One region of the Paenibacillus sp. FA6 genome, then DNA from elsewhere that is predicted to be linked to it. Evidence: predicted binding sites of a transcription regulator. Region 1 holds the regulator's gene; each other region holds the start of a gene.
What was found. The regulator LexA, encoded in region 1, represses DNA repair genes until DNA is damaged. The targets are predictions, from matches to a motif close to CGAACATATGTTCG.
Positions count from the first base shown of each region.

Region 1 (10,768 bases):
GATGTCATGTACATCACCTTTTACGGTTGCTAACAGGATTTTCCCTTTTATACTGCTCTCGTTCTTCTCCATGAAACCTTCAAGATAGGTGACGGAGGCTTTCATAACTTCAGCACTCTGTAGCACCTCCGCTACGATGAGCTCATTATTATTAAAGAGCCTACCGACCTCAGCCATACCTACCATTAGCGGACCATTGATGACCTCAAGTGCGGAGTATTTCTTCAGAGCCTCAACAAGATCAGGAATGAGTCCTTCTTTGGTTCCTTCAACTACATAAGAAGAGAGACGTTCTTCTAGTGATAGACTAGATAGGTACTCCTTCTTTACAACTTTCTTCTCACGAAAAGCCGCTACAAATTCAGCCAGCGTCTGATCATTTGTATTAAATATAAGGGCTTCAGCAAGGCGACGCTCTTCCGCTGGGATGGATGCATATCTCTCTAGCTTTTCCGTATTCACGATGGCGTAATCAAGCCCAGCTTTCGTACATTCATATAAATAAACTGAATTTAGCACTTCTCGGCCCGACTCAGGCAATCCGAAGGAAATATTACTAAGCCCTAGAATGGTTTTCGCCTTGGGGAACTTTTCCTTAATCAACTTGATCCCTTCAAGCGTCTCCACCGCGGAACCAATATACTGAGGATCACCCGAACCGACTGGGAACATATTAGGGTCGAATATAATATCTTCTGGATTTAAACCATATTTATTTACAAGAAGATCATAAGAACGGCTAGCCACTTCAAGCTTGGCTTCACGAGTGACCGCTTGACCAGTCTCATCAATTAGGATACACACCACAGCGGCACCATAACGATGTATAAGTGGCACTATGCTCTCGAATTTTGATTCACCATCTTCAAGGTTAATAGAGTTAATTATCGCTTTACCCTGAGAATATTGAAGTCCCAACTCGATAATATGATCATACGTTGAGTCAATCATTAGAGGGACTTTGACTTTCTTAGCAACCATAGGTAAGAAGTTATGCACAGCATACTCTTCATCGATATCCGTATCTTGAAGGTTAATGTCAATAATCTGAGCCGCTCCCTTGACCTGAGAACGAGCGATTTCAGATGCCTCATCAAATTTCCCTTCTTTAATTAAACGTTTGAATTTACGCGATCCAGAAATATTGGTACGCTCTCCAATCATGATTGGACGGTTTTCTGGTTCTATAAATACAGCATCAACCCCAGATATTGCAGGTGGGTGATCTCCATATTCACGACGAGGCTCATACTTTGAAAGGGCCTCCGCCATAACGCGAATATGTTCCGGTGTCGTACCACAGCATCCGCCTGCGATATTTAACCATCCCTGTTCAGCAAAAGCTACCATTTTCTTGGATAGGGATTCTGGTGATTCATGATAATTCCCATCTTCATCTGGCAGTCCAGCATTTGGATAACAGCTAACAGCTGACTTAGAGATTGCAGCTAATGATCGAATATGATCTCTCATAAATTCTGGTCCAGTCGCACAATTAAGTCCAACCGATATCGGTTTTAGATGCTCCAATGATATGTAGAACGACTCAATATTCTGTCCAGCTAATGTCGTTCCCATAGGTTCAATCGTACCTGAAATCATGATAGGAAGTGTCACACCACTCTGTTCAAAAGCTTGGCGGATACCAATACTCCCTGCCTTCACGTTCAATGTGTCTTGACTCGTCTCCAATAGAAGTAAGTCCACACCACCTTCAATCAAGGCGAGTGCTTGTTCCTCATACGTTGCTACCAATTCCTTAAATGTAACTCCACCTGTGACAGACAACGTCTTCGTTGTAGGACCCATAGCCCCTATGACATAGCGTGGTTTAAGATCTGTACTATATTTATCAGCTGCTCGGCGAGCGAGTTCAGCTGCCTTTAAATTGATCTCACGAGACTTCTCAGGTATATCATAATCAGCAAGTACAACCGATGTTGCACCAAATGTATTGGTAGAGATCATATCCGCACCGGCATCTAAATATGATTCATGGATTTCTTGAATGGCATCCGGTCTTGTAAGAACCAGCATCTCGTTACAACCATCCAACTCTTCTCCACCGAAATCCTGTGGTGAAAGATCAAGTTGCTGGATCATGGTTCCCATAGCACCGTCCATAATGAATATCCGTTCTTTCAATGATTCTTCTAAGTTCTTTATATTCAACTCGAATCCCCCCACTAAAACATTAATTATTAGTTTAACAGAATACCTATCATTATAAAAGGAAAACACAGAGTATTAGCCTATGTTATCGACAAAAAATCTAATAAAACTATCATCCTTATCAAACATCATCATTTATCTAAACACGAATGAATGTATCAGAACTACCAATAACGTCCGTGTTCACACATCGATTCATGCCGCTTTACCTAACCATAATTGATCACTATAATTTATGCAAAACCCCATTCCCCAATGATGGAGAACAGGGTTATTTAATATCGATTTAAAGTATTGCTACTTTATTCGGTAACCACTAATTCTTTCTTTGGCATCGAATGCATCGCCCCAACAGTGACATGAGAGATGACGTTATATGTATCCGCTTGATCTAAGCTTGTCTCCAATACATATTTACCTTCACCCGCATGTGCAGCTTCGAGTTCAACATGTTTACCACCCTCAGTTGAAGGAACAAACTCAATTAACACTTTATTTGCATCCGTTACATTTTTATTGTTTTGCGTCACTAGAACCTCAATCATAACCTTATCATTCACTTTAACTTGTTCAGCTTGAATGCTTAATTCAACCATAATAGGCATAAATGATTCCTCATTCCCCATATTCATTCCCTTATGAGTACTTTGATCATTATTGCAGCCAATCATGACAAATAAAGATATCATCACCAACACCAATCCGATTTGATTTCTCAATCTCATATTCTCCCAACCTTTCTAAATACAATTAAATAAGTTCATTTCACTGTATTCTTGGATACTGTGACATTAATCATACTAGCACAAAAAAGCCTCTTCGTCTGCTCTTCAAGCAGTGAATAGGCTTTTCGTGTCGATTTATGAAAGTCTCGCTATAATATCGTGTAACTGTGATAAATGTTCAATCTCAAAATCTGGTGTAATTTCAGGATTAGTCGGTTTCTCTGTTCGATTGATCCACACTGTCTGGATTCCAGCTGCAAGGCCACCACGGATATCTGTCGTTAACTTATCGCCAACCATGAGTGCCTCGTCATTGTTAACATCAAGTATGGATAGTGCGTGATTAAATATAGAAACATCGGGTTTACCTATACCAAAGCTTCCAGAAATCACGATTCCATCGAAATATGGAGCCAATTCCGGAACTCCATCTAACTTCTCTTGTTGTAATGCCGGACAACCATTCGTTAGTAGAAGCAATTTCACATGTCCCTGTAATTCCTTAAGCACAAGAAACGTTTCATCATACAGATGCGGACGAGAACGTCTTTCTGCAGCGAATTGTTCAGATAGTTCAAGAGCTAAATTCACATCATCTATACCCATTTTCATTAGACCATGTTGCCATGCGTCTTTACGGTACACCTTAGCGATCTGTTCTAACTGACGAAATTCCGATTGTTCACCTGCAGTAAAATTTGCCCACAAACCTTCAAAAGGATTGATACCAATCTTCGTTGTGAACGGAAATGTATCATACGATTCATATAATGCCCGCGCTTCACTTCTAACTGCTTCTTCAAGTGCAACATGATCTATTCCCGTAACTTCAGCAGCTCTCTTGCATGTAGCTTCAAAGGACTCCAACACACTGCGTTCATCCCACAGTAGGGTATCATCCAAATCAAAAATGACAGCTTTTATCGACATATCCTAGCTCTCTCCCTCACCCATTACTTTTCAATAGGAATATTGTTATTCTTCGCAAATCGTTCTAAACCTTCACCCATTGCTGTAATATCGTACCGGTTAATCAGACGAGTAAACACCCAATTAGCACCCTTGGCCTTCGGTTCAATGACCACCGACCCACTATTAACTTTAATTTTAGCTATATTGGAAGCAGTTAATGTACGAACCCGACTTAGCTTCGTCGTTTGTACATTATCTTTATTTACTTGTAAGTATGGACGTCGCAAAAACAGCATGACCGCGAGTGCAATATAAGCGATCGTAACAACCCATGTCATTACAGGACTCGTTGGACTCTCTTGATCTGGTATCGTACTCGAAGCCCATCCAAGAAGTCCGTATAATACCGCTAACATGATCAGAACAATAGGAAACACATATTTACGCCCCTTATATGTATCACCATTCACGATTACACCATGTTTTATTATACCTGATTGACCTTGTTTTTTACGTTGCTTATTTAGATCTGTTCGATTCTTTTGAACCATTCTTTCCCAAGAACGTGACATGCTTTAGCCTCCTAATAATGTGGATTATTAAATTCTATCCTTTACAGATTCCGTATCTTCGTCTATGAATTCAATGGAATCCAATTGATCACGAACATTTCTACGAATGTTCTTAAGGTACATTTCACGAAGAGTAACACGTTCTTGTATTTCATCCTCCGTTAAAGCCTCGATTTTCTTTTTACGGGCAAGTTCGTTAATACGTTCTATCACGTTGTCAATATCCATAAAACTGTCCTCCAATCATAAATATCAGTACTAACTTTGACATGATAAAAAGAGCTTGTCAAGGAGTTCACCCCATCAAGCTCTATAGATGTATTGATATTTAATTTACGGGTAGCTTTAGTACCTCTCCAGCCATAATATTACCACTCGTTAATCCATTTAATTGTTTCAGTTTCTTAATATAAACTCGGGTATCTACATTAGTAGGCTTCTCTTGAACAGCAATACTCCAAAGTGTATCTCCATACAGTACGATAACATTCTTCTCGACTCGCTCTTCCCCAGCAGAATTAGCAATGGCGTGAAGCATTCCAGAAGAACCTATAATTATTAATAAGAACATCCAAATAGATATCTTGACAAATGAACGCGGTACCATCGATTTCACTCGATCTCTCCATAAGTATGTATATGTGTTTCTCTCGCTCGTAGTTTTGTAAATACTCTCATAAGTACTGTATCTCAACATAATAACCTCATCTCCCAAACGTTTGTTCTTGTTATTGAATTCACTATAACACGAACACTTGTTTTGTTCAACAGTTTTTAGAACAAACGTTCTGAAATGTTTAGAACTCATGTTTGTACGAACGGTAGTTCTATGTTATAATTTCACAAAGTAACTTTAATGAGGTGGTACAATATGTCTAAGGTATCTAGCCGACAACAAGCAATATTAGAATTCATACGTAGCGAAGTACGCACTAAGGGATATCCACCATCTGTGCGGGAGATCGGCGAAGCGGTTGGATTAGCTTCTAGTTCAACTGTTCATGGACACTTGGATCGTCTTGAGAAGAAGGGTCTCATTCGAAGAGATCCGACTAAACCACGCGCAATTGAGATATTAGGTCATGATGATTCAGAGAATCAACATCAATTCAGTCATACAGTAGCTCGTGTTCCCATTGTTGGAAAGGTTACTGCTGGCGTACCGATTACCGCAACAGAGAATATAGAAGATTATTTCCCTCTACCACAACATTTTGTAGGCGATGAGAAGGTATTCATGCTCAACGTGATGGGAGATAGCATGATTGAAGTCGGAATACATGACGGAGACATGGTCATTGTTCGCCAACAACAGACGGCTAATAATGGTGATATCGTCGTTGCCATGACAGAAGAGGATGAAGCAACGGTCAAGACCTTTTACAAAGAGAAAGACCATATCAGGCTACAACCAGAGAATCCGACATATCCACCTTTACGATTGAATCATGTTACGATCCTTGGTAAAGTCGTTGGTCTCTTCCGTGACATTCACTAGACTCATTTATTGCCATTATTAATTATGATAACTATTTAGAAAAGGATACGGTTGCTTACTATGAACTGTATCCTTTTCTTTGTATAAGGAGAATTTAACATATGAGTAAGATGCTTAAGAAAGAGGCTGAACTTCTGAAGTCTAAGAAGAAAACTATAAAAATCGAATCACCTAAAATCTCTCAAGCGATGACAGATAACTCTTCTTCAACTTTGGATATCCAATCAGAGGATTGTATTGAGCGGGGATTATTTCAAGATTGCTCGATAGATAGTAGAACGCTGGAACGCGTCACCTTCGATGAGGTTGTTTTTAGAAATGTAGACTTTTCTCAATCGACATTCCTGAATCTTGAACTTACCGATGTCATCTTTGATAAATGTGATCTTTCGAATACGGATTTCAGCAATGCAAGCATACACAGAACAGAATTTCGGAATTGTAAACTTATTGGGTTGGATTTATCAGAAGCTACACTTAGAAATGTTCTGTTTCATCACTGTTTAGGGGACTTCACAAATTTTCGATTTTCTAATATGAAACTAGTTAACATGGAAGACTGCTCCCTTTCTAGCTCAGATTATTGTTATTCCACTTTGGACCATGTGAATTTCCTCAGATCTAATCTCGATCAATCTCAATTCTCTGGCTCGAAGCATAAAGGTATAGACTTCAGTACCTGTGAATTTTCTTCCTTAAGTATTAACCTAGAGGATTTAAAGAGTTGCATTATTTCTAAAGAGCAAGCTTATGTATTTGCAGGTTTATTGGGATTGGTGATTAAGGAGTGAGATTAGGCGGTAAGATCAGATGAGACCGTAGAAAAAGTCCACACACATTGGTGTACGATGACGGATTGTCCTTACGATCACTGTTGCCCTCCGATTTCTTGATTTGATTCCGCTATAGAGGTTGAAATCCAATTGCAAGGTGCGATAAGCATATTCACTGTCAATCTCAAATGAATATTGACGCTTATGAAGTATAAGAGAAAGAGGAGAACATAAATAAAGGCGATTTTTTTGTTACCTCACGAGTTCCTTTGAAGTCAAATTCTCAATTTGTTCACACCCTCACTGTCCATTTAATAACTTTATAAATCTATAATATGATACTATATTAATAAGCTATTTAGCATGAGCTAGCAAATACCCTAGCCGATGGGGATCACTTATTTCAGGAGGTACACAATGAGCGATCAAATTTTAACTCAAGTATTAGAGGAACTCCAACAAATGAATTCACAAATAGGAAGTATTGAGAAAGGCCAACAATCTCTTGATGCAGAATTTAAACAAATGAATTCTCGGGTAGGTAGCATTGAGAAAAACCAGCAATCTCTTGGAACAGATATGGAATTCATTAAATCCTATACTGCAGATATCCCGATGATCAGACAAGCCGTGCTTGATACATTGAATATGACGAAGCAAATTGATTCATCTCAGAATAGTTTTGAGCGGAAAGCTACTGTAGATCTAAATACTCATTCTCATAGCATCGATATTCTGAATCGCCGGCAGCTCAAACTTGAAGCCGATCTGGAGAACCTAAAGAATAGATAAGTAGTTAAACCTGAGATTAACCACGTTCAAATGAAATTTCGCCCTTATGGGCTTTTTTTTCACCATAAAAAGACTGTACAAGAGGAATTCCCGGAAGGTTATACCATAACAAAGAAAACCCCCGACGCCTATAGCGTCAAGGGTTTGGATGTTCTAGTACATCGTCATATATTGATCAAGTTCCCACTGGTGAACTCGCGTGCGGTACATATCCCACTCAATTTCTTTCAACTCATAGAAGTAAGCGAGGGCATGATCTCCGAGCGCCGAGGTAATTACTTCACTGCGGAGCATCTCATTCAAAGCTTCCTTCAAATCTGCAGGCAGGCTTGGAATTCCCGCTTCAATCCGCTCTTCTTCTGACATAACGTATATATTGCGGTCAACAGGAGCCGGCAATTCAAGCTCATTCTTGATTCCGTCCAGTCCAGCTTTCAACATAACAGCAAGAGCTAGATATGGGTTAGCTGCTGGATCCGGGTTACGCACTTCCACACGTGTACTAAGACCACGAGATGCAGGAATACGAATCATTGGGCTACGATTGCTACCAGACCAAGCTACATAACATGGAGCTTCGTATCCAGGCACAAGGCGTTTATATGAGTTCACAGTTGAGTTTGTAATGGCTGCAAAAGCACGTGCATGCTTCAGAATACCAGCCATATAGAAACGTGCCGTACTGCTCAATCCTAATTCATCACTCTCATCGTAGAATGCATTCTCTTTGCCTTTGAATAGAGATTGGTGACAGTGCATACCTGAACCACTTACTCCATAAAGCGGCTTAGGCATAAAGGTTGCATGAAGCCCGTGTTCACGTGCGATCGTTTTGACAACCAATTTAAACGTCTGAATCTGATCAGCCGCTTTAATGGCATCTTCGTATTTAAAGTCAATCTCATGTTGTCCAGGTGCAACTTCATGATGTGACGCCTCAACTTCGAAGCCCATTTCTTCAAGAGTCAGAACAATCTCACGTCGGCAGTTCTCACCAAGATCCAAAGGTGCAAGATCGAAATATCCTGCTTTGTCATTTAGCTCCATTGTTGGGTTCCCTTGTGCATCTGTTTTGAACAAGAAAAATTCAGGTTCAGGACCCACTTTCATGGACGAATAACCCATTTCTTCCGCTTCTCTCAAACAACGTTTCAAGATACCACGTGGATCCCCAGCAAATGGAGTTCCGTCAGGCATATAGATATCACAAATTAAACGAGCTACACGCTCTTCTGCTACCCACGGGAATACCACCCAAGTATCAAGATCCGGATATAAATACATATCTGATTCTTCAATCCGCGCATAACCTTCAATGGAAGATCCGTCGAACATCATTAGGTTATCTACAGCCTTCTGCAACTGACTCACAGGAATTTCTACATTCTTAATTGATCCTAGTAGATCAGTAAATTGTAAACGAATAAATCTCACATTCTCTTCCTTAGCCATTTTAAGGATTGCTTCTTTTGTATAACCCACAGTACCCTCGCCCTTCAAAAATAGAATTTTATACATTATTTATCAAGCAGAGACGGCTATGTCATCCTTTTTCAAGGAGTCTAGGCTTCCGATGCTAGCGATACTTCGTATCACTTTGAGCTATCCGTCTCTGCCGAAATATAAGAATTAGAGTATCAAGTGAAACTAATACTTTCTTATGTTTTAAAAAATCGGGATAATTCTCCTTTAATTAAGGACCCTCGAGCCGGTCTCCTATTTTCCGAAAGTTCTTGCTTAAGATCACGATGAAGTTGTGAATCATATAATCCCCCACGTTTAATTCCAGTATCGAGTGTAATAACTGTAGCCTCATCAGATTCCTTCGTAAATGGTCTCATGACTTGCTTCATGCCAGCGATATTAACACCTTTCTCAATAAGCGCCTTAATCTCAAGCAATCTTTCCACGTCATTAAAAGAAAACAACCGTTGATTACCAGATGTACGAGCTGGAACGATCAACTCATGTTGTTCATAGTAACGAATCTGTCGTGCAGATAAATCAGTCAGTTTCATTACGATACCTATTGGGAATAATGCCATATTCCTACGAATATCATCACCCATGATCCATCAACCTTCCAGTGATCTAATATCTATCATTGTACATACCGCATTTTATAGTGTCAATAGAATGTCAGGTAAGCTCACACCAATTTTTTATCGATCATCGTTTGGAGTGCTTTGAGCACCCCGTATTTCACATGGGAATAAGTTAATCCGCCCTGCATATAAGCGATATAAGGCTCTCTAATAGGTGCATCTGCTGATAATTCTAAGCTTCCACCTTGAATAAAGGTACCCGCAGCCATGATAACAGGATGTTCATACCCAGGCATCTCCCATGGTTCAGGAACAACGTAACTATCTACCGCTGCAGCACGCTGAATACCTTGAACAAATGCAATTAAATGCTCTGGTCCTGTAAAAGATATCGCCTGAATGAGGTCCGTTCGCTTCTCATTCCAAGCCGGCTTCGTCACAAATCCAAACTTTTCAAACATAGCCGCGGCAAAAACACTGCCTTTGATAGCCTGTCCTACGATGGTGGGAGCAAGGAATAGACCTTGAAAAATCCCTCGTGTCGTACCCAGCATAGCCCCTACCTCACTACCAATTCCCGGTGCGGTCAGACGATAGGATGCTTGTTCAACATATTTCCTCTTGCCACAAATATATCCACCTGTCTCCGCTATGCCACCACCAGGGTTCTTGATTAAAGATCCTGCTATAAGGTCGGCACCCACATCTGTTGGTTCGTATTCTTCTGTAAATTCTCCATAGCAGTTATCAACGAATACGATCACTTCTGGCTTAATAGCCTTAACACGCCGAACCATTTCCCCGATCTGATCCACCGAGAATGAGGCACGCCAATCATATCCTCTAGAACGTTGGATTCCAATCACTTTTGTTGATGCTGTTATCCCTTTCTCAACAGCTTCCCAATCCACATTTTCGTCCTCTAGTAATGCAGCTTCCCGATAGGTGATTCCGAAATCCAATAACGAACCCAAGCCATCTCCGGCTGCGCCTATGACCTTATGAAGCGTATCATAGGGCCGTCCTGTAATATAAAACAATTCATCACCTGGGCGCAACACACCAAATAAAGCTGTCGAAATAGTATGAGTACCCGATGCAAAATGAGGCCGAACAAGTGCTGCTTCAGCCCCAAATACATCCGCATATACTAAATCTAGAACTTCGCGGCCACGATCATTATAGCCATAACCCGTAGAGCCAGCGAAATGAAAGTCGCTGACTTTATGAGTTTGGAATGCATCAATGACTTTCCACTGATTAAGATCTACTATGCGGT
Region 1 is NZ_CP188820.1:2,164,561-2,175,328, forward strand. It holds gene metH (methionine synthase) at 1-2,124, opposite strand, end outside; gene ACP8HI_RS10080 (FixH family protein) at 2,475-2,891, opposite strand; gene ACP8HI_RS10085 (HAD family hydrolase) at 3,033-3,827, opposite strand; gene ACP8HI_RS10090 (hypothetical protein) at 3,851-4,381, opposite strand; gene ACP8HI_RS10095 (DUF896 domain-containing protein) at 4,409-4,609, opposite strand; gene ACP8HI_RS10100 (LysM peptidoglycan-binding domain-containing protein) at 4,710-4,997, opposite strand; gene lexA (transcriptional repressor LexA) at 5,253-5,879, shown strand; gene ACP8HI_RS10110 (pentapeptide repeat-containing protein) at 5,981-6,670, shown strand; gene ACP8HI_RS10115 (hypothetical protein) at 7,070-7,444, shown strand; gene glnA (type I glutamate--ammonia ligase) at 7,598-8,926, opposite strand; gene ACP8HI_RS10125 (MerR family transcriptional regulator) at 9,103-9,513, opposite strand; gene ACP8HI_RS10130 (aminotransferase class I/II-fold pyridoxal phosphate-dependent enzyme) at 9,594-10,768, opposite strand, start outside.

Region 2 (10,768 bases), 890 kb from region 1:
AATGACAGAGAGAGTCCAGAGTATACTATTGAACTGTGATTTATTTTTGATGGATTTTAATATGATTTACAGGGAGGTCATCCTGTGAATTTACCCAATCGTATTACGGTAGCTAGAATTTGTCTAATTCCCGTTATGATGGTATTTTTATTAGTTGATTTTAGTTTTTATCCAAATCCAATCGTTTGGGGTTCTTATGAATTGCCCTTTAACCAACTGGTTGCTGCGATCATCTTTATTATTGCTGCTAGCACAGATGGGATTGATGGCTATCTCGCACGCAAGAATAATTTGGTGACGGATCTAGGGAAGTTGCTTGATCCATTAGCAGATAAATTACTGGTAGCAGCTATTCTGATTTCATTGGTACAAATGGGAAAATGTGAGAGCTGGATTGTCATTATTATTATCAGTAGGGAATTTGCAGTGACAGGACTTCGTCAGATTGCTCTGCTCCAGGGTAAGGTCGTTGCAGCTAGTAGTTGGGGGAAGATTAAAACGGTTGTTCAGATCATAGCGATCATAGCTATGCTAATTAACAATTTTCCTTTTGTCTTTATATCACTTCCTTTTGACGTCATTGCGACTTGGGCTGCTGGTCTGATCACACTATATTCTGGGATTGATTATTTCGTTAAGAATAAAAGTGTATTAAATTTGACTAATAGCTAATAGCGTATAGAATAAGCACTTTATTGGGGGCAGTAGGAGATTATCCTATTGTCTTTTCTTTCAGATTTTTAAAAAGGGGTTCAGGTTGATTCGACACGAAGTGGAGGTTTTTTAGAAATGAAAGCAGAGATCATTGCAGTGGGAACAGAATTGTTGTTGGGACAGATTGTAAATACAAATGCTCAGTTCTTGTCTCAGGAACTAGCTACATTAGGAATTGATGTGTATTTCCAAACCGTCGTAGGTGATAATCTAAATAGGCTACAAGAATCCATTGCATTGGCGAGTCAGCGGGCGGATATTATTGTATTAACGGGTGGTATTGGCCCCACACAAGATGACCTAACTAAGGATGCACTTGCAGCATTACTGGGACGAGAATTACATATAGATCGGCTTGCTATGGATCATGTTGAGAACTTCTTCAATAGTCGTGGTGCGCACATGACTGAGAATAATCGGCGACAAGCGACGGTAGTCGAAGGAAGTACGCCTCTTGCTAATCCCACAGGACTTGCTGTCGGCAATGCGTTATCGCATGAGGGGAAGTATTATATTATTCTTCCCGGACCACCGAAAGAAATGGCCCCAATGTTCCATGAAGAGGCTAAGCCATGGTTATTGCAACACGCTCTTACGAATGAAATGCCCATTTATTCTACCATGTTAAAGTTTGCTGGTATTGGTGAGTCTGCGCTAGAGGAACGGCTATTGGAATTAATTCAGAATCAAAGTGATCCAACGATTGCTCCCTATGCCAAAGAGGGCGAGGTCACGGTTCGGATTTCAACGAAGGCACATAGTGAGAAGGAAGCGATGATCAAGCTGGATGCAACAGAAGAACAAATTCGGTTGTTACTTCCTAATCATTTGTATGCTACTGAAGATATTCCTATTGAGAAAGCTATTGTTGATCTGATGGCGGATCACGGGATGACATTAGGTGTAGCCGAGAGCTGTACTGGTGGGCTTTTGATGGAGAGAATTACATCCGTACCTGGTAGTGCGACCATGTTCTTAGGTGGCATTGTATGCTACTCTAATCAGTTAAAAGAAAAACTGCTGAACGTTCCCCATGATTTATTGGAGGGAGACGAGGCGCCTGGTGCTGTGAGTGCGGAGGTCGCACAGGTGCTTGCGGAACAAGTTAGAATGATTGCGGATACAGACTTTGGTCTATCGATTACGGGGGTTGCGGGTCCAGGGTACTCCGAGCGCAAACCAGTAGGTCTTGTATATATTGCAATTGCTGAACGAGGAAAGAAGACAGAGGTTCATGAGCTACGTTTAGGTGGGAATCGAGAGTCTATTCGGATTCGTACGGTTAAAAGTCTGTTGTATCGGTTGTGGTTGAAAATCATGCAAAGCGATAAACTTCAGCAAGACAGTTGAATGATTGATATAGGTAGTAGTATACTACTCTTATAACGGAAGAACCGTAGCGAAACAAGTATTTTGCTACGGTTCTTTTTCTATTGTATCGGACCCGTATCAAAAAGGAAGGAGCATTGATCTGATAAAAAAACGAATGTATGTTCGAAAAAATGCTTGGCAAACGTTCTAAAACAAGGTATCATAATATTATAAATATTGAAGGATGTGAGTCAATTGTCAGATCGTCGTGCGGCGCTGGATGTAGCGCTTCGTCAAATAGAGAAACAATTCGGTAAGGGTTCCATTATGAAGTTAGGCGAATCAACACACATGCAAGTGGGAGTTACTTCCAGTGGCTCTTTAGCTCTGGATATTGCCCTTGGCGTGGGTGGATTTCCAAAAGGTCGTATTATTGAAGTATACGGTCCAGAATCGTCTGGTAAGACGACTGTAGCTCTACATGCGATCGCTGAGGCTCAGAAGGTTGGTGGAACCGCGGCTTTCATTGATGCGGAACATGCGTTAGATCCTAAATATGCTGCTAATCTAGGTGTTAATATTGATGAACTGCTTCTATCGCAGCCAGATACGGGTGAGCAAGCATTAGAAATTGTAGAAGCATTGGTACGGAGTGGTGCAGTGGACATCATTGTCATTGACTCTGTTGCGGCCTTAGTACCAAAGGCAGAAATTGAAGGAGACATGGGGGATTCCCACATGGGTTTACAAGCCCGTCTGATGTCTCAGGCTTTGCGGAAGTTATCAGGGGTAATTAGTAAATCTAATACCACTGCGATCTTTATCAACCAGTTGCGCGAGAAGATCGGGGTTATGTTTGGTAATCCTGAGACCACTCCAGGTGGACGGGCCTTGAAGTTCTATGCCACGATCCGTTTGGATGTACGTCGAGTAGAGAGTATTAAGAACGGAAACGACATTATTGGTAACCGTACTAAGATTAAAGTCGTTAAGAACAAGGTAGCCCCACCTTTTAAACAGGCTGACGTTGATATGATGTATGGTTTAGGTATTTCCAAGGAAGGCGGCATTGTTGATATCGGTGTGGATATGGATATCATAAACAAGAGCGGGGCTTGGTTCTCCTATGAAGGTGAACGCTTAGGCCAAGGTCGAGAGAATGCGAAGCAATTCCTGAAGGATCATTCTGAGATATCAAATACTATTGAGAAGAGAATTCGGGAAGCTAGCAATTTGACGAGTGTAGTCACTCCTCCAGACGCGAAAGAGAAAGAGGAAGATGAGTTGGAAGAGAAAGAACTGTTGGAAATGGAATAGGCTTGGTATTGTAGTGATCTAAGTTGTTATGACATGGAGGGCGCCCGTAATATAATTACATGGGGTGCCTTTTGGCTTGTTTGTGGATAAATTTCTTAAGGAAAGGTGAGTGATTGAACTCATGGATGAATTGAATAATGACTATTATCTTGAAGAAGATGTAACAAGTGCTACTTCCCATTTTCCTGCGGATCAAGAATTGGTTATTACGGGAGTGGAGCGGGAACCAAAGCAGAAATATAGGTATTTAATATCTTTCGAATCTTATGTGCTCTCTGTTCATGAAGATGTGATGATCAAGTATAGAATGGTGAAAGGGAATACCTTTTGGAAACATGAATTAGAAGAAATTGTATTGTCTAATGAGAAGCAAATAGCTTATGTTCATGCATTGAAATATTTAGAGAGAAAGTCACGTACTCGCAAAGAAATACAGATAAGACTTCAAGAGAAGGAAACCTCGCTGGAGGTCATTGGGGACGTGCTAGAGCGCTTAAGTCGCGAAGGATTAGTAAATGATGCTATGTATGCTCAACAGTGGGCAGAGCAGCGAATTAGGAGCCAGCGCAAGGGTAAGGCGTGGGTGAGACAAGAGTTAAGGCAAAAGGGTGTAGATAAAACGCTTATTGCGGAAGCACTTGATGGGGTAAGCCCAGAACAAGAATATGAGAGTGCACTTATCATTGGTAGAAAGAAGTGGAGTCACACCAAAGGTGAAACGTTAGATAAGAAACGAAAGGTAGGATCTTATCTTATGCGGCGTGGATTCCCGGGTGAGCAAGTTAGACGGGTGCTGAATCAAGTGATACAAGAAGATGATTTACAAGATGTGGATGATGATTATGAGTTCGAATAAATAAGAATATATGGGATTACGACGCATTCCCTTGACAATATCTTTTCACAAATACTAAAATGAAAAAGAATCTATATTCGCAGAGTGAATCTTTTTCCTTCCAAAAGAGGTTCTTTCTATGAAAGATATTGATTCTGCTAGTTCCTATGAATGAATTTAACGCCAGTGGTTGGCGGACATTGTACATGGTTAGTACGCACAGCATGTCGGTAGTAATAGCAGGTTGGTAGTATTGTTATGAGTTAATGAATGAACAACTGTAGAAAATTCCAAGGATACCTTGGAGGAACAAACGAGGAGGGTGAACGGGATGATGGATACCTGGATTTGGGTCTTGATCATTCTCTTTGTAGCCGTAATCTTTGGGTTCGTAGGTTTTTTTATTCGAAAGTCTATTGCAGAAGCTAAGATTTCCAGTGCTGAAGAAGCTGCCGTTCAAATCGTGGAGAACGCGAAGAAGGAAGCAGAAGCAGTGAAGAAAGAAACGGTACTAGAAGCTAAGGATGAAGTCCATAGAATTCGGTCCGAAGCTGAAAAGGAAACTCGTGAACGCCGTAATGAAACTCAACGGCAGGAACGTAGATTGTTGCAAAAAGAAGAATCGCTGGATAAAAAAATGGAAGCATTAGAACGTAAAGAAGAGCAAGTGGCTAACAAAGAGAAACGAATTGAAGAAACTCAACAACAAATTGATATGATTTACATGAGTCAAGTAACGGAATTAGAACGCATCTCGAATTTAACTACTGAGGAAGCGAAGGGAATTATTCTAACCAATGTAGAGCATGAGGTACGTCACGAAACTGCACAGATGATTAAAGATATTGAGAGCCAAGCGAAGGAAGAAGCAGATAAGAAATCGCGTGAGATTATTACTCTAGCTATCCAACGCTGTGCCGCTGATCACGTAGCGGAAACAACAGTTTCTGTTGTAACACTTCCAAATGAGGAAATGAAGGGACGAATTATCGGACGAGAAGGTCGGAATATTCGTGCTCTTGAAACTCTTACTGGTATTGATCTTATTATCGATGATACGCCGGAAGCTGTTATTCTGTCAGGATTTGATCCAATCCGTCGAGAAATTGCCCGTACAGCACTAGAGAAATTGGTTGCTGATGGACGAATTCATCCTGCACGTATTGAGGAAATGGTGGAGAAATCTCGTAAAGAAGTGGATGAACGGATTCGTGAGTATGGTGAACAAGCAACCTTCGAGGTAGGTGTTCATGGACTGCATCCTGATCTTATTAAGATTATGGGTAGGTTGAAATTCCGTACAAGCTATGGTCAGAACGTTCTGAAGCACTCTATGGAGGTCGCTTATTTAACAGGATTAATGGCAGGAGAACTTGGGGTAGATATTGTATTGGCGAAACGTGCTGGATTATTGCATGACATCGGTAAAGCGCTGGATCATGAAGTGGAAGGATCACACGTTGAAATTGGCGTGGAACTAGCGAAGAAATACAAGGAACATCCAGTGGTTATCAACAGTATCGCTTCTCACCATGGAGATGTCGAAGCAACTTCGGTCATTGCTATGTTGGTTGGTGCAGCAGATGCTTTGTCAGCTGCGAGACCTGGAGCGCGTAGAGAGACATTGGAGACTTACATTAAGCGTCTTGAGAAGTTGGAAGAAATTGCTGAGTCCTTTGAAGGTGTGGAGAAATCATTTGCCATTCAAGCAGGTCGTGAAGTGCGCGTGATGGTTCACCCAGAGAAAATTGATGACGCGGAATCATTCCGATTAGCACGTGATATTACGAAGATGATTGAGAATGAACTGGATTATCCAGGACATATCAAGGTAACGGTCATTCGAGAAACTCGTGCGGTTGAATACGCCAAATAATAGTAAATATGAAAAGTGGCCACATTGGGGCCACTTTTCATATTGTTTATATTGAAGGAGGAGAAATGATATTAACGTTTTATTTATTGGAGATATTGTAGGAGAAGTTGGTAGAAAAGCACTTAAAGCTATGTTGCCCGTATTGAAAGCGAAATACAACCCACATATTATTATTGTGAATGGTGAGAATTCTGCTGCAGGTCGTGGGATTACAGAGTCTATTGCGAATGAATTTTATAATTGGGGTGTTCATGGAATTACCATGGGAAATCATACGTGGGACAATAAAGATATATTTGAATTTATTGACGATGAACCAAGAATAATACGTCCAGCTAATTTTCCACCGGGGACACCCGGACGTGGATATACGGTTATTAAAGCAAACGGAAAAGAATTGGCGATCGTTAATTTGCAAGGGCGTACGTTTTTACCAGCAATTGATTGCCCTTTTCGTAAAAGTGATGAAATTGTCGAAGAGCTACGCAAACAGCATAAATGTATCTTGGTCGATTTCCATGCTGAAGCGACTTCTGAGAAAATAGCTATGGGATGGAATCTAGATGGTCGTGTGTCTCTTGTAGTGGGTACACATACGCATGTTCAGAGTAATGATGATACCATTCTTCCAGGTGGAACGGCTTATCTCACGGATGCAGGGATGGTTGGACCGAGGGAAGGGATTCTTGGAATGGAACGAGAAGCCGTACTTCGTAAATTTGAAACACAGCTTCCAGTGCGGTTCGTAGTAGATACAGGGAAGTGGCATTTCCATGGCGTCTTTGTCGAAATAGATGAGTCTACGGGAAGTGCTCTAAAAATTGAGAAGATTCGTTTGCAAGAAGACGAATGGATTATGAGTTAATACGATAAAAAATAAATGGGTATTGATAAAATAAGTCATGATTTCTACTTTCCTGAATAATAATTAGTATGTGGATATGAGCCATCATCATTCCCAGGGGAGGATCAACTTATGGATGTATTAAAAGTTTCAGCTAAGTCCAATCCTAACTCGGTTGCGGGAGCGCTTGCTGGTGTTCTTCGTGAACGAGGAGTTGCTGAACTACAGGCGATTGGAGCCGGTGCTTTGAACCAAGCTGTAAAAGCAGTAGCTATTGCCCGGGGATTTGTTGCACCTAGTGGAGTTGATTTAATCTGTATTCCAGCCTTTACAGATATTGTGATTGATGGGGAAGACCGCACGGCGATGAAATTAATTGTTGAGCCAAGATGAGTTTCTATTTTCATATGTCTTAAACCTGTTTACCTGTGTAGAAGGTTGAACTTACCCAAGTGGTGAAGTCTATCTTTAGCTGAGGTAAACAGTTTTTTTTGTTAGGAAGGGGATTAGTACATATATGAGATCAGTGATAGATTTTCATTGTGATGTACTTAGTAAAATGACAGATGATGCTTCGATTATTTTTATGAATGATAGTCGATTGGATGTTACCTATGAACGATTACAAACTGGGGGAGTTGTTCTTCAGTGTTTCGCTATTTACTTACTGGAAAAGTGGGGACAGCCTCGATTTGAATATATACTGAAAGGTATAGATGTATTTCGAAATAAAGTTCTTACAACGGGTAATGGTATGCAATGGCTCCGCTTTAAAGAAGAAGTAAATCAATTGGCGAATTCCAAGTCATGGGGAATGCTATCTATCGAGGGAGCAGATGGGCTTGAGGGAAATATGTTCAATGTGAGAACAGCATATGAGCTAGGGGTGAGATTCCTCGGATTGACATGGAATTATGCGAATTGGGCAGCTGATGGCGTACTTGAGACGAGAAATGGCGGATTTACGAAGAAAGGAAGACAGCTTGTTGAATTATGCAATGAGATTGGGTTGCTATTGGATGTTTCCCATTTGTCACAGGCGGGGTTCTGGGAGTTGGCTGAATTAACGGAGAGACCATTCATTGCATCGCATTCTAATGCTTATGCTATATGTTCAAATGTGCGAAATCTGGATGACGAACAGATCAAAGGGATGGTTTCTATGGATGGCAGAATTGGCTTAACTTTTGTACCTTGGTTCGTTAAGAGTGGAAATGGTGAAGTAACTCCTAGGGACATCATTCCTCACATAGAGCATATGTGCGAGCTTGGAGCAGAGAAGCATCTGATGTTCGGGTCTGATTTCGATGGGATTGATACTTGGATCTCAGATTTGGAGCATCCAGGCAAGTATCCTAATCTGATTGAGTTACTGTTGAAGTATTACACGGAAGAACAAGTTAATTCATGGTTATCAGGGAATGCTTTAAGTTACTTGGAGACGTATCTACCGGGTAAATCTGCTGAATAGCGAAGCGAATAGGGTTAGACATACAAATAAGCTTGAACATTATGGCGAACTTGTTTCGAAAACTGGAATAATGTCGAATGTAGTATCACAATTTAGACGGGCACCTTTTTATTTTGAACACAAAGGTTGTATAATGGACGTTGATGTTGGTGTATAGAAATGAGAGAGAAAAAATAAGGAGTGGATTTTTTATGAGTAAATCAGTACCTGTAGGTGTGTCTGCAAGACATATTCACCTTACACAAGAACATGTTGAAGTATTATTTGGACAAGGATACCAATTAACCGAGTTCAAGCCGTTGTCGCAACCAGGGCAATTTGCAGCAAATGAAACGGTAGCTGTCATTGGATCTAAGGGTCAATTTGATAAAGTGAGAATTCTGGGACCAGCACGTCCAGCCTCACAATTGGAAATTTCTCGTACGGACTCTTTCGCAATCGGTGTAAAAGCACCTGTTCGTGAGTCTGGCAATATTGATGGTACACCAGGAGTAACACTCAAAGGTCCTGCTGGAGAAGTAACACTTGAAGAAGGTGTAATTGTTGCTGCACGTCATATCCATTTTCACACTTCCGATGCACAGGCTTGGGGAATTCAAGATAAGCAAATGCTAAAGGTACGTTTAGGTGGAGAACGTGGATTGGTTCTTGAGAATGTGGTAGCTCGTGTTTCTGATTCTTTCGCTTTGGACATGCATATTGATACAGACGAAGCTAACGCTGCAGGTGCCAATAATGGAGATACAGCTGAAATTATTGACTAAACTTGACATAAACAATAACCACGCTTTTCGTGAGACCTGAAATAATGGAAGGTAGGAGATTGATTCTCCTGCCTTTTTCTAAATATAAGAAAGTATAAGTTTTACTTGATACTCTATTCCTTATATTTCGGCAGAAACGGTTATACCGTCCTTGAAAAAGGACGGTATAACCGTTTCTGCTTGTTCGAATTTTGATCAATGCCTAACAAGTATGCTAATATATCTATATATTCAAATTATTGAACATTTAGGAGAGAAAGTTATGTATCAAGAAATACAACATTTCAAATCTGACTTTTTCAAGGCATTAGCACACCCACTGCGAATAAGGATACTTGAAACCTTGGTAGAGGGCGATAAGAATGTTAATGAGTTACAGACGATATTAGGTAGTGAAGGATCGGCTGTTTCACAACAATTATCTGTTCTCAGAAGTAAGAACGTTGTATATGGAAAAAAGGATGGAACCTCAGTGATCTACTCTTTAACCGATCCAAAGATTAAGGAACTGCTAATCGTGGCGAAACAAATTTTTGATAATCATCTTGTGAATACGATTTCAATTTTAGAAAACATAAAAAATCAGTGAATTTCTTCAAAAGAAGAGCAAATCGAGTGTAATTAATCGATTTGCTCTTCTTTTTGTTCCAATGGAGTGTTTATCTACGAAATGCGAAATTGACACTACTCTGTATCAGATATATGATTTTATATATATTCAAATAATCAAATATATTGATTGTGGGGTTAACTATGAAGTTCTCATTTAGTGGCAGATATGTAGGCTATAATAGAAAGTCATTTCAGAAGGACATTATTTCAGGTCTTATTGTAGGAATCGTCGCTATTCCATTAGGGATGGCGTTTGCAATTGCAGCAGGTGTTAAACCTGAATACGGGTTATATACGACGATCATTGCTGGTATATTAGTCTCTTTATTAGGAGGATCAAAATTTCAAATTGGCGGTCCGACGGGAGCATTTATTCCTATCATCTTTGCAATCGTTATGCAATATGGGTATGAGAATTTATTAATTGCTGGATTTATGGCTGGGGTATTACTATTCTTGATGGGATTATTTAAGCTTGGAGCTGTCATTAAGTTCATCCCACGCCCCGTTACGATTGGTTTTACTACCGGGATTGCGGTGACGATCTTTGGAGGTCAATTAGCCAATTTCTTTGGATTGGAGAATCTTGAGAAGCACGAATATTTCTTTTCAAATATGAAGGAAATAGCCAAGCATATTGGAACAACGAATATGTACAGTATTCTAGTCGCAGCGATTTGTCTCATTACGATCATTGTAACTCCTAAATTATTATCTAAATTACCAGGTTCGTTGGTGGGCTTGTTAGTTTCAACGGCTGTTGCAGCAACATTGTTCCCGGATAAGGTGGCAACGATTGGTAGTACGTATGGGGCTATCTCGAGTAGCTTACCTAGCGTACACTTTCCTACCTTCACGATCGATAATATTCAGAGTTTAATTAAACCGGCATTCATTATTGCCATGTTGGGTGGCATTGAATCCCTACTATCTGCTGTGGTGGCAGATGGAATGGGTGGAAGTAGACATAATAGTAATAGAGAGCTCATGGGGCAAGGGATTGCTAATATGATCACACCTTTAT
Region 2 is NZ_CP188820.1:1,277,318-1,288,085, forward strand. It holds gene pgsA (CDP-diacylglycerol--glycerol-3-phosphate 3-phosphatidyltransferase) at 85-672, shown strand; gene ACP8HI_RS05945 (competence/damage-inducible protein A) at 790-2,064, shown strand; gene recA (recombinase RecA) at 2,281-3,342, shown strand; gene ACP8HI_RS05955 (regulatory protein RecX) at 3,464-4,198, shown strand; gene rny (ribonuclease Y) at 4,512-6,053, shown strand; gene ACP8HI_RS05965 (TIGR00282 family metallophosphoesterase) at 6,124-6,918, shown strand; gene ACP8HI_RS05970 (stage V sporulation protein S) at 7,030-7,290, shown strand; gene ACP8HI_RS05975 (dipeptidase) at 7,415-8,368, shown strand; gene pduL (phosphate propanoyltransferase) at 8,560-9,132, shown strand; gene ACP8HI_RS05985 (ArsR/SmtB family transcription factor) at 9,395-9,721, shown strand; gene ACP8HI_RS05990 (SulP family inorganic anion transporter) at 9,886-10,768, shown strand, end outside.
Region 2: a site for LexA is predicted at 2,198-2,211, ahead of recA (recombinase RecA). Genes of this name have one in related genera too.

Region 3 (10,768 bases), 850 kb from region 1:
ATTGCAAACCCATTAATTCGGTTGTGAGGCAAGTGCCAATGTTACTACCAAGAATGATACCAAGCGTTCTAGCGTAGGTGAGAAGCCCAGCGTTTACGAGGCCTATGGTGATGACCGTAACGGCCGTACTACTCTGTAGAATGCCAGTAATGAATGTACTGAATAGCATACCTTTGAGGGGCGACGACGTTGCCTTGCTTAGAAGAGATGTTAACAAGGGGCCAGCCCAGCGAGATAGAGCGGACTCCATTACTTTCATCCCAAGCAGGAAAATGGCCAAACCGTATAATACAGGGAAGATAATAGCATGGAACATGGATATGATTCTCCTTTTAGAGAGGATGTTCAAAAAGTCATCTTTTGATCACGAAGTATACCAAGAAGCGCATTCGACATCGAATATTGAATTCAGCCGGTCCTTCCGGTGCTCACGTAGGTACTGCCTACGCTCCGCTCCTCAGTCCCTAGCTTCATCCAATCTTCTTGGTGCTGAAAAGCTGACTTTTTGAACTTGCATTTTTGCGGTTCTTGTCCTTGAAATAATTATATGTCCGTGGTTGGACAACCATGACAAACATGACAGAACCTGCGGTGACAAGCATCGATACAGGTACATATTAGGGAGTGAAGATGAATGGCATCAGTTATTCTACAACGGAGTCAGAAGAAGAGATTAGAACATGGGCATCCATGGGTGTTCAAAAGTGAAATTGCAACAGTAGAAGGTGACCCAGAAGCGGGTCAGTTAGTTAGCGTACTTAATCATCAGAAGAAGTATCTTGGAACAGGGTATTATAATCCTGCATCGCAAATTACGGTAAGAATCGTATCGTATCGTCCCATTGAATCGATGGATCAGGCTTTCTTTACTGAGCGTTTACAAAATTGCCTTCAGCATCGTGAACGGTTTACCCCAGGCGAGACGGCTTATAGATTGGTCTATGGTGAAGCAGATTTTCTACCTGGATTGATTGTGGATCGATTCGGTGATGTACTAGTGATCCAATTGTTGACGCTTGGCATGGACTTGTGCCGCAATGACATCGTGGCATCGTTGATTGAAGTCATGCATCCCGAAGGAATATATGAGCGTAGTGACGTATCTGTCCGTGAATTGGAAGGTATGGAACAAGTGAAGGGACCATTGTATGGAGAATGTCCACGTCATGTGAACGTTCGCGAGAACGGCTTGGACATTGTCGTAGATATCGTAGAAGGTCAGAAGACGGGATATTTCTTCGATCAGCGTGAGAATCGTGCTTCTATTGAACCTTTGATGACCGGGTGGGGTGGAAGAAGTGGCATCGCTTTGCAGGATGTTGAGCAAGATGGCATGATTAAGAATCTACCTGTGAACAAAAGTGGCGGTATAGTTACATTCCCTTACTGGGATGGAGCTACGGTACTGGAATGCTTCTCTCATACAGGAAGTTTCACATTGCACGCTTGTAAATATGGAGCAAAGAAGGTCACTTGCCTAGATATTTCTCAGCATGCCATTGAAAGTGCTCAAGCTAATGTAGAATTAAACGGGTTTACAGACCGGGTGGAGTTTGTTGTTGACGATGCCTTTCAATATCTTCGTACACAGGTTAAAGGTGTAGAAGAGAGGGTGAAGCGTTCTAATACAGGGACTGGTAAGAATAAGGTTGATACCTCTAAACCGATGACTACTGGTGCAGGTCGAACTTGGGATGTGGTCATCCTTGATCCTCCAGCATTCGCTAAGAATAAGAGTGCCGTACAAGGCGCTTGTCGCGGGTATAAAGATATTAATCTTCATGGAATGAAACTTGTGAATGAAGGGGGATACCTCGTTACAGCAAGTTGTTCCTACCATATGCGTCCTGATTTATTTCTGGAGACCATTCAAGATGCAGCGGCGGATGCGGGTAAAATCCTCCGCCTAATCGAGTGGCGGGCCGCAGGTAAAGATCATCCGCAGATTCTAGGCGTGGATGAGGGTCATTATCTGAAATTCGCTATTTTTGAAGTGCGGAGTAAATAAAATTTGTTATTAGTTCGAGTTCGGATAGGAATAAGCTCTCTTCTGTAAGTGGAAGGGAGCTTATTTTTATTTTTTAAAGGATCAACACTAAAATCAACGCTTGAATATTTCGATAAGATCGGATTGCAGTTGTACTCAACTAACAAACCAAACATACGTTCTTTGAAATAAAGGATATGTTATAATAGTTAATGACTATTATAAAATATAAGAAAGTATAAGTTTCACTTCATACTCCAATTCTTATATTTCGGCAGAGACGGATACCTTAAAGCGATACGAAGTATCGCTAGCATCGGAAGCATAAACTCCTTCAAAAGGACGGAGCAGCCGTTTCTGCTTGATAGAATTTAATAAGTCAGTTTATACGATGAATTGTCAATCCGAGTGTGACAGGATTTGATAATTCATCCTTATATAAAGGAGGCATCCCATGTCGGTTCAATTCCTTATAGGACGTTCGGGAAGTGGTAAAACTACGAATATATTGCAAGATATATCGGCACGAATTAGCCAGAAATCACAAGGTAATCCTATCATCCTGATCGTCCCAGAACAGGGCTCTTTTCAAGCTGAGCATGCGTTGGTGACATCTGGTTCGGTGAGAGGGATTGCGCGTGCGCAGGTGTTAAGCTTTCAGCGTCTGGCTTACCGGGTCATGCAAGAGACGGGTGGGTCGGCACGTGTTGGCATTAGTGAAGAAGGAAAAAGAATGTTGCTCTATAAGATCATACAAAGGCGTAAAGAAGAATTGACTCTGTTCGGTCCATCGGGTGATCAAGTGGGTTTCGTGGGAAGACTAGGTCAACTCTACACCGAGATGAAACGCTATTGTATAGATGCTACGAACGTATCAGAACAGCTCTCATTGATGCAATCTAATGGATTGGGGACTCCGATCTTACGTGACAAGCTAGGAGATATCGTGACGCTTTATCGAGATTTCGAGCAAGAGTTATCTCCTTTATATATGGATAATGAAGATTATTTAATGACATTAGCGGGGGCTATTCCCAGTTCTTCGTACGTGAAGGGCGCGGATATTTGGATTGATGGCTTTCATGGTTTCACACCTCAAGAGTATACGGTGTTGCAGCAATTAATGTCATGCGCATCTTCTGTAACTATCGCACTTACGCTGGATAAAGCTCTGGATCATGGCAAGCTTCCACACGAGTTAGATTTATTTCATCCATCAGCCACAACCTATGTGAAGTTAAAAGGAATGGCTGCAGAATTAGGTGTGGAGTCGTCGGATAGACTACTCAGCTCGGATAACCTTCCGAGATTTGAACATAGCCCAGAGCTTGCGCATCTCGAACAGGGATATGATCGTCGAATTCCTTGGCGTGATTCTGTGCAACAAGAGCATCTTAAGCCTCATGGCATCTCTATTCATGCAGCCGTTAATCGACGTGCAGAAGTTGAGGGAGCACTGCGTGAAATGATTCGCCTCGTTCGTGAGGAAGGTGCTAGATACAGGGAGATGGCTGTCTTTGTGCGGCAATTAGGAGATTATGAGCCTATTATAGGTCCTCTTTGCCGTGATTATGGTGTACCCTTCTTCCTCGATCAGAAGCGGAGTGAGCTACATCATCCCTTGGTGGAGTTTATACGCTCAGCACTTGATATTGTGAAAAGACGTTGGCGGTATGAAGATGTATTTCGCTGTGTCAAGACGGATTTATTGCTGCCATTAGATGGCTCTCTTGATCGTAAAGATATGGATCGATTAGAGAATTACGTTTTAGCTTGTGGGATTCATGGCTACCGCTGGACAGATGGACGCCCATGGAGCGCAACACCAAGTCTCTCACTTGAAGGTGATGCGAATGTGGATCGGGAGAAGAAGGGTGAAGAACTGCTTGAACTGATGGAGCGCTGTCGCGCGGCGATCTGTGGGCCGCTATTTACTTTTGAGAACAGATTAAAGAAAGCTAAGACTGCTCAAGATTTATGTACAGCCGTATATTTGTTGTTGGAAGAGGCGAATGTTCCGCACAAGCTTGATCTTCTGAGTCATGAAGCATTGGAAGCAGGTCAACCAGAGGCTGCCAAAGAGCATCGGCAACTATGGGGAGCGATTCTGGATATACTTGATCAAATGGTCGAATTAATGGGTGATGAGAACATTAGCTTTGATTTGTTTACCGGGATATTAGACACGGGCTTAACGGAGTTGAAATTGTCCCTTATTCCACCTTCCATCGATCAGATCTTAATTGGGAATATGGATCGAACACGTACTAGTGGTGTGAAATATACATTTCTGTTGGGCTTCAATGAAGGTGTTGTTCCTGCGATTCTACAGGAAGATGGCGTACTGACAGAGCAGGAACGACTGTTGTTATCGGATGCCGGGATGGAGCTAGCTCCAAGCATTTCTCGTAAGCTCTTAGATGAAAGATTCCTGATCTACAATGCGTTAACTTCAGCTAGTCAACATATGTGGATATCTTATACGTCCGCTGATGAAGAGGGCAAAGTCCTCTTACCTTCGGAAGTGATTCGACATGTGAAGAAGATGTTCCCATTCCTGAAAGAACAGCCTCTATTGGGGCAACCTCAGGGAGGACAACCGATTGAAGAACAGCTAGACTTTGTAACCAATCCGCAACAGACGTTGAGTCAATTAATAATACAGCTCCAAAAGTGGAAGCAAGGTAGCGATATTCCTGACTTTTGGTGGGAAGCTTACAATTGGTATTTACAGCATGAGCAGTGGCGCGAACCTCTGTTGATGTTACTCCGCTCATTATTTTACGTAAATGAAGCATTGCCATTACACGTGGACACGAGCCGCAAGCTGTACGGAGCCAAAATTCGTACGAGTGTATCAAGAATGGAGAGATTTGTGGCCTGTCCTTTTTCACATTTTGCGTCACATGGCTTAAAGCTAAAAGAACGCCAGATGTATCGGCTAAAGGCGCCTGATATCGGTCAATTATTCCACTCCGCACTAAGTGATATGGCTACACAATTAAAGAATCGAAGCGTTAGCTGGGGGAGTTTAACACCTGAAGAATGCCGACTAGAAGCGGGAATTGCGGTAGATCGCTTGACACCTCTCTTGCAGGGAGAAATCTTATTAAGCTCTAAGCGCTATGGCTATATTTCAAGAAAATTAAAGAATATTGTCGGTAGAGCCTCCATTATTCTTGGTGAACATGCCCGGCGAGGTAACTTTGAACCAGTAGGGCTTGAGCTTGATTTCGGTCCTGGGAAGACGCTACCTCCGCTTACCTTTCCACTGCAGAATGGTTCGATTATGGAAGTTGTAGGTCGAATTGACCGCGTAGATATGGCACAGTCAGAGCAAGGGATGATGCTGAGAGTTATTGATTATAAGTCCAGCCAGAATGATCTAAAGCTACATGAGGTGTATTATGGTCTATCTCTTCAATTGCTAACGTATCTCGATGTATTGTTGACATATTCAGAGGAATGGCTTGGCCGAGTAGCTATACCAGCGGGAACATTATATTTCCATGTGCATGATCCATTATTGCAATCTACGAATGGGATGAATGCAGAGCAAGCAGCAGATGAATTGCTCAAACGTTTCAAAATGAAGGGGCTTTTGCTCGCGGATCGCGATGTTATTGCTCAGATGGATGCAACGTTAGATAAAGGTCATTCTGCGATTCTGCCAGTTGCTTTGAAAGCCGATGGAAGTTTCTACAGCAGTGCAGCGGTGGCAAGCACGGAACAATGGGGAAGTTTATTGTCGTCTGTAAGGAACAATATTATTAAGATTGGAACGCGGATTACAGAAGGTGATGTAAGAATTGAACCTTACCGGATTCAGAATGAGACGGCCTGTACATTTTGTTCTTATAAGCCTGTCTGTCATTTCGATGAAACGATTGAGGGGAGTCACTACCATATCATGGGTAAACCGAACAAAGCACAAGTATGGGACATGCTGTCCAAGACGCAAGGAGGAGATACACCGTGAGCGTATTAGTTAAGCCAGAGGGTAGTATGTGGAGCGATGATCAGTGGAAGGCTATCTCGCTTAGCGGTGATCATATTCTTGTAGCAGCGGCAGCGGGTTCGGGGAAAACAGCCGTGTTGGTAGAAAGAATTATTCGCAAAATTATGAATGAAGAGGAAGGCTTTAGTGTGGATCGGCTACTCGTTGCCACGTTTACCAAGGCAGCAGCGGCTGAAATGCGTCAGCGGATTCGTGAAGCATTGGATAAGGAGCTGGAGAAAGAGCCGGATAACGGACATCTGCGTCGTCAGCTTGCTCTTCTAGGAAGAGCATCGATTACTACACTTCATTCGTTCTGTTTGGAAGTTATTCGTCGCTACTATCAATGGATTCCCTTGGATCCAGGATTCCGCATACTGAATGTGAATGAAGCAGAATTGCTACGTCAGGAAATTCTGGAGCAATTATTTGAGGAGAAGTATGGTGAGGCAGAGGACGGGGGAGTCTTTCTGCGTCTTGCTGACTGGTTCAGCGGTGAACGCAGTGATGATGCTCTGTATCTACTTGTTCAGAAGCTATATGACTTCTCTCGAAGTCACTCTTGGCCGGATGCTTGGTTACGTCAGATGGCGTCTAATTTCTCGATTTCTGATTCCTCAGAGCTAGATGATAGTCCTTGGGTTCATAGTATTGTTAAGGATGCTAAGTTGTCTATTGCTGGAGCGGCAGGATTGCTTCAACAAGCTATATCTTTAGCGATGTTACCTGGAGGACCAGCTCCTTATGTCGATAATTTACGTGATGATTTAGAAATGGTCGAATCCCTTAGAGAATGTCTGGAGGATTTCCCGTGGAATGCTCTTTATGATGCCTTTCAAACCATTTCCTTCGGTAAATTGAAAAGTTGCCGCAAAGATGAGACGGATCCTGATCTACAGGATCGTGTCAAAGAGCTGAGGGACAATGTTAAGAAAATACTGAATGAACTTAAAAATTCCTTGTTCGGTCGCTCGGCAGAAGCTTTCCTGTCAGAGCTTCATGAGGTTGCTCCAGTAATGGAGGAATTATCTGAGGTTGTCATTCTATTTGGTCAGCGTTATCAAGCAGAGAAGAAGTTACGCGGACTTGTCGACTTCAGTGATTTGGAGCATTACTGTTTACAGATCCTACGACATCCAGATTCTTCTATGGATCAACTTCTTCCCTCTGATGCGGCTATTGAATATAAAAGTCACTTCGATGAAGTGTTATTGGATGAATATCAAGATACCAACAGTGTACAGGAGGATATCGTAAGGCTGATTTCCAGAGATACCCCAGGGAATCGCTTCATGGTTGGGGATGTGAAACAAAGTATTTACCGGTTTCGACTAGCGGATCCCGGACTCTTTCTAGATAAATACGGCAGATATGGTGTGGATGAGAACGAAGGAACGGTGATCGACCTTGCTCGTAATTTCCGCAGTAGACGTCAAGTGTTGGATGCGACGAATGTATTGTTCCGACAAATAATGAATGAGAGTGTAGCGGAGATCACTTATAACGAACGTGCTGAATTAGTGTATGGTGCATCATTTCCTAGCAGTTCAGACGGTGTGGAGGAATCTTCTTATACGCCAGAGCTTCTCTTGATTGATCGCGGGAATGGTGGTAGATCAGGCGAAGACGAAGCTTCAGAGAATGAAGAGAACTCCCTTCTTCAAGAAGGCGAATGGGTGGAGATGGAGACGGCTCAACTCGAAGCACGCGCCATCGCTGGGAAGATCAAAGAAATGACAGGTGAAACTGGGGAACCGTTGTTTATTTACGATAAGGAATTAAAAATGATGCGTCCTGTCGTTCATGGCGATATGGTGATCCTTTTACGTTCTGCTTATATTTGGGGACCTCTGATTATGGAGGAACTTCGACAACAGGGGATATCTGCTGATGGGGAACAGAACCAAGGTTACTTCCAGGCTACTGAAGTTGAGATTATGTTGTCCTTGTTGCAGGTGGTAGATAATCCGCTGCAAGATATTCCACTGGCGAGCGTCCTTCGTTCACCCATTGTTGGTTTAACTGAGGAAGAATTAGCTGAAGTTCGCTTGTGTGCGACTGGATCATTCTATGAGGCTATGATAGCGGCTGCGGAGTTAGATTCGGACGAGGGAGCTTCTTCCAATCTCAGAGTGAAATTACGTGAATTCCTTCTTAAAATGGAGGTATGGCGTAATGAAGCGCGTCGTGGCAGTCTAGGAGACTTGATATGGCATATATACAGAGAGACTGGCTATATGGACTGGGTAGGTGGACTTCCTGGCGGGGGGCATCGTCAGAACAATCTAACGGCACTTTACGATAGGGCTGTTCAATATGAACAGACTACAGCATCTAGAGGCTTGTTTCGCTTCTTGACCTTTATCGCCAGACTTCGTGATCATGGTTCGGATTTAGGTAGCCCAGGGGGATCGGATAAGCAAGACAATGCAGTCAGAATCATGACGATTCATAAAAGTAAAGGATTGGAATTTCCAGTCGTATTCTTAGCGGGCATCGCGAAAACTTTCAATCAGCAGGATTTGAGTTCACCCTTCCTGATGCATAAGGATTTGGGATTTGGGCCGAAGTTCGTGGATCAAGAGATGCGAGTAAGTTATCCAACTTTACCGAATCTCGCGATACGTCGTCGATCACAGCAAGAACTGTTGGCTGAGGAGATGCGAGTGCTTTATGTAGGACTAACTCGTCCTAAAGAGAAATTGATACTTGTGGGAACGGCTAAGGATCTTACTAAAAAGGTGTTGTCATGGACTCAGGTTCAGGGCCATCAACCCTATATGCTTCCTGATTATGTGCTATCGAGGAGTCGCAGTTATTTGGATTGGATTGGACCAGCTTTGATCCGTCACCCTGACGCAGAGCTTCTGAGACAGATCGGTGGTGCTACAGAGCCCCCTGCTCCTGCATTGAACGATGATCCATCTGTATGGAGCATAACCGTTCTTTCAGCAGATGAACTTTCACAAGATGTCATGCTGGGTGTAGATGGCGAGAAGGAGATTTCGCAGGATCGTAAGCTGAAGTTGCAAGCCATGTTGAAAAGAGAACCAATACTGCTATCAGCTATCGAAGATATCGATGTATTGTCCACAGCTGGCTCGGCCGGCATCGAGAGTAAGCTGGAGTGGCAATATCCATATGCCATAGCTAGTACGCTTTCAGCTAAAACATCCGTTACAGAGATGAAGAAGATACTCTCTATGCAGGAACTTCCGTCTTTGGATTGGATGGAGGAGAAGAAAATTCAACAAGATTCAACATTACAGCTTCGACGTCCTAAATTTATGGAAAAGAAAAGCATGAGTCCTACTGAGCGGGGAACCGTCTACCATACGCTCATGCAGCATATTCCGTTGCATGCAGGTGAAGTAGATTCTGCGGTAGTGGAAGAAACACTCCGACGACTTACTGAACTGCAGATCGTGACGAAGGAACAGGCAGAAATGATCACTCCAGGGGAAGTGGCTGCCATGTTTCAAAGTGATATTGGAACAAGGCTGCTTGCTGCGAATTGGGTAGAGCGGGAAATGCCCTTCAGTTACGCTCTTTCTGCAGCTGAAGCGCATCAAGGTCTGAATATCATAAAGAGATTATCTGAGCCTGATGAACAGGAATCTTCGGTGACTGCAAGGCAGTTGGAGAATGAAACGGTGTTAATTCAAGGTGTTGTGGATTGTATTTTCAGTGACAATGGTAAGTTGATTCTTGTTGATTACAAGACGGATCGTGTTCTGGAACAGCGAGGTGGAGTGAAGCCACTAGTAGAGCAGTATCGATTCCAACTAGAACTTTATGCTAAAGCGTTGGAGGACATTATGGGTGAGCCAATCAGTGAGATGTGGCTGTACTTCTTCGATGGGTCGCATTGGGCGAAAGTTTAGGGAAGATCAGAGGGGAGAGATGATATGCGTATATTGCATACCGGCGATTGGCACTTCGGACGTTCATTGGAGGGGCGCAGTCGCATGAAAGAGCAAGCAGATTTCGTGGATGAGCTGGTACGGATGGCAGATGATCAGCAAGCGGATCTCATTTTAATGGCTGGGGATGTGTATGATTCTGTTAATCCACCTGCTGCGGCAGAGCAACTATTCTATGAGGCTGCTGCAAGGTTGAGTGCGGGTGGAAGACCACTTGTCGTCATTGCCGGCAATCATGATCAACCTGAGCGAGTGTCATCTGTGTCGCCGTTAGTGACTCGACAAGGCATTACGTTAGTTGGCATGCCCAGCGTGAATGCTGTGACCGTCCATGCCACTCGAACAGGGGAAATTGCCAAAATTGCTGCGCTTCCCTATCCATCTGAAGCTCGGCTGAATGAATTGTTAGTAACAGAAGGGAACGAAGATGATTTGCGTCAAGCATATAGTGCTCGTGTCGGTCAATTAATGGGCATGTTGGCTCGTGAATTCACTCCGAGTACGATTAACTTGGCGATGAGCCATATTTACGTCTTAGGCGGTGTAGAGTCGGAATCTGAGCGTCCTATACAGGTTGGGGGTGCCTACACTGTCGATCCATCGGCACTTTCAATAGGAGCGCAATATACGGCCCTTGGTCATCTCCATAGATCCCAAGCTGTGAAAGGTGAAGGAATGATTCGTTATAGTGGTTCTCCACTTGCATATAGTTTTTCTGAGGCAGGTCAAGCGAAATCGGTCACGATGCTAGACATATCACCTGGAGGACAGCCGATTCTTGAGGAGTTGTTCCTATCCTGTGGAAGACCTTTAGTTCGATGGAAAGCTAAGGGAGGCCTCGAAGAAGTCTATCGTTGGTTG
Region 3 is NZ_CP188820.1:3,015,525-3,026,292, reverse strand. It holds gene ACP8HI_RS14210 (Na/Pi cotransporter family protein) at 1-316, opposite strand, end outside; gene ACP8HI_RS14205 (class I SAM-dependent rRNA methyltransferase) at 635-2,008, shown strand; gene addB (helicase-exonuclease AddAB subunit AddB) at 2,442-5,966, shown strand; gene addA (helicase-exonuclease AddAB subunit AddA) at 5,924-9,868, shown strand; gene ACP8HI_RS14190 (exonuclease SbcCD subunit D) at 9,893-10,768, shown strand, end outside.
Region 3: a site for LexA is predicted at 2,157-2,170, ahead of addB (helicase-exonuclease AddAB subunit AddB). Genes of this name have one in related genera too.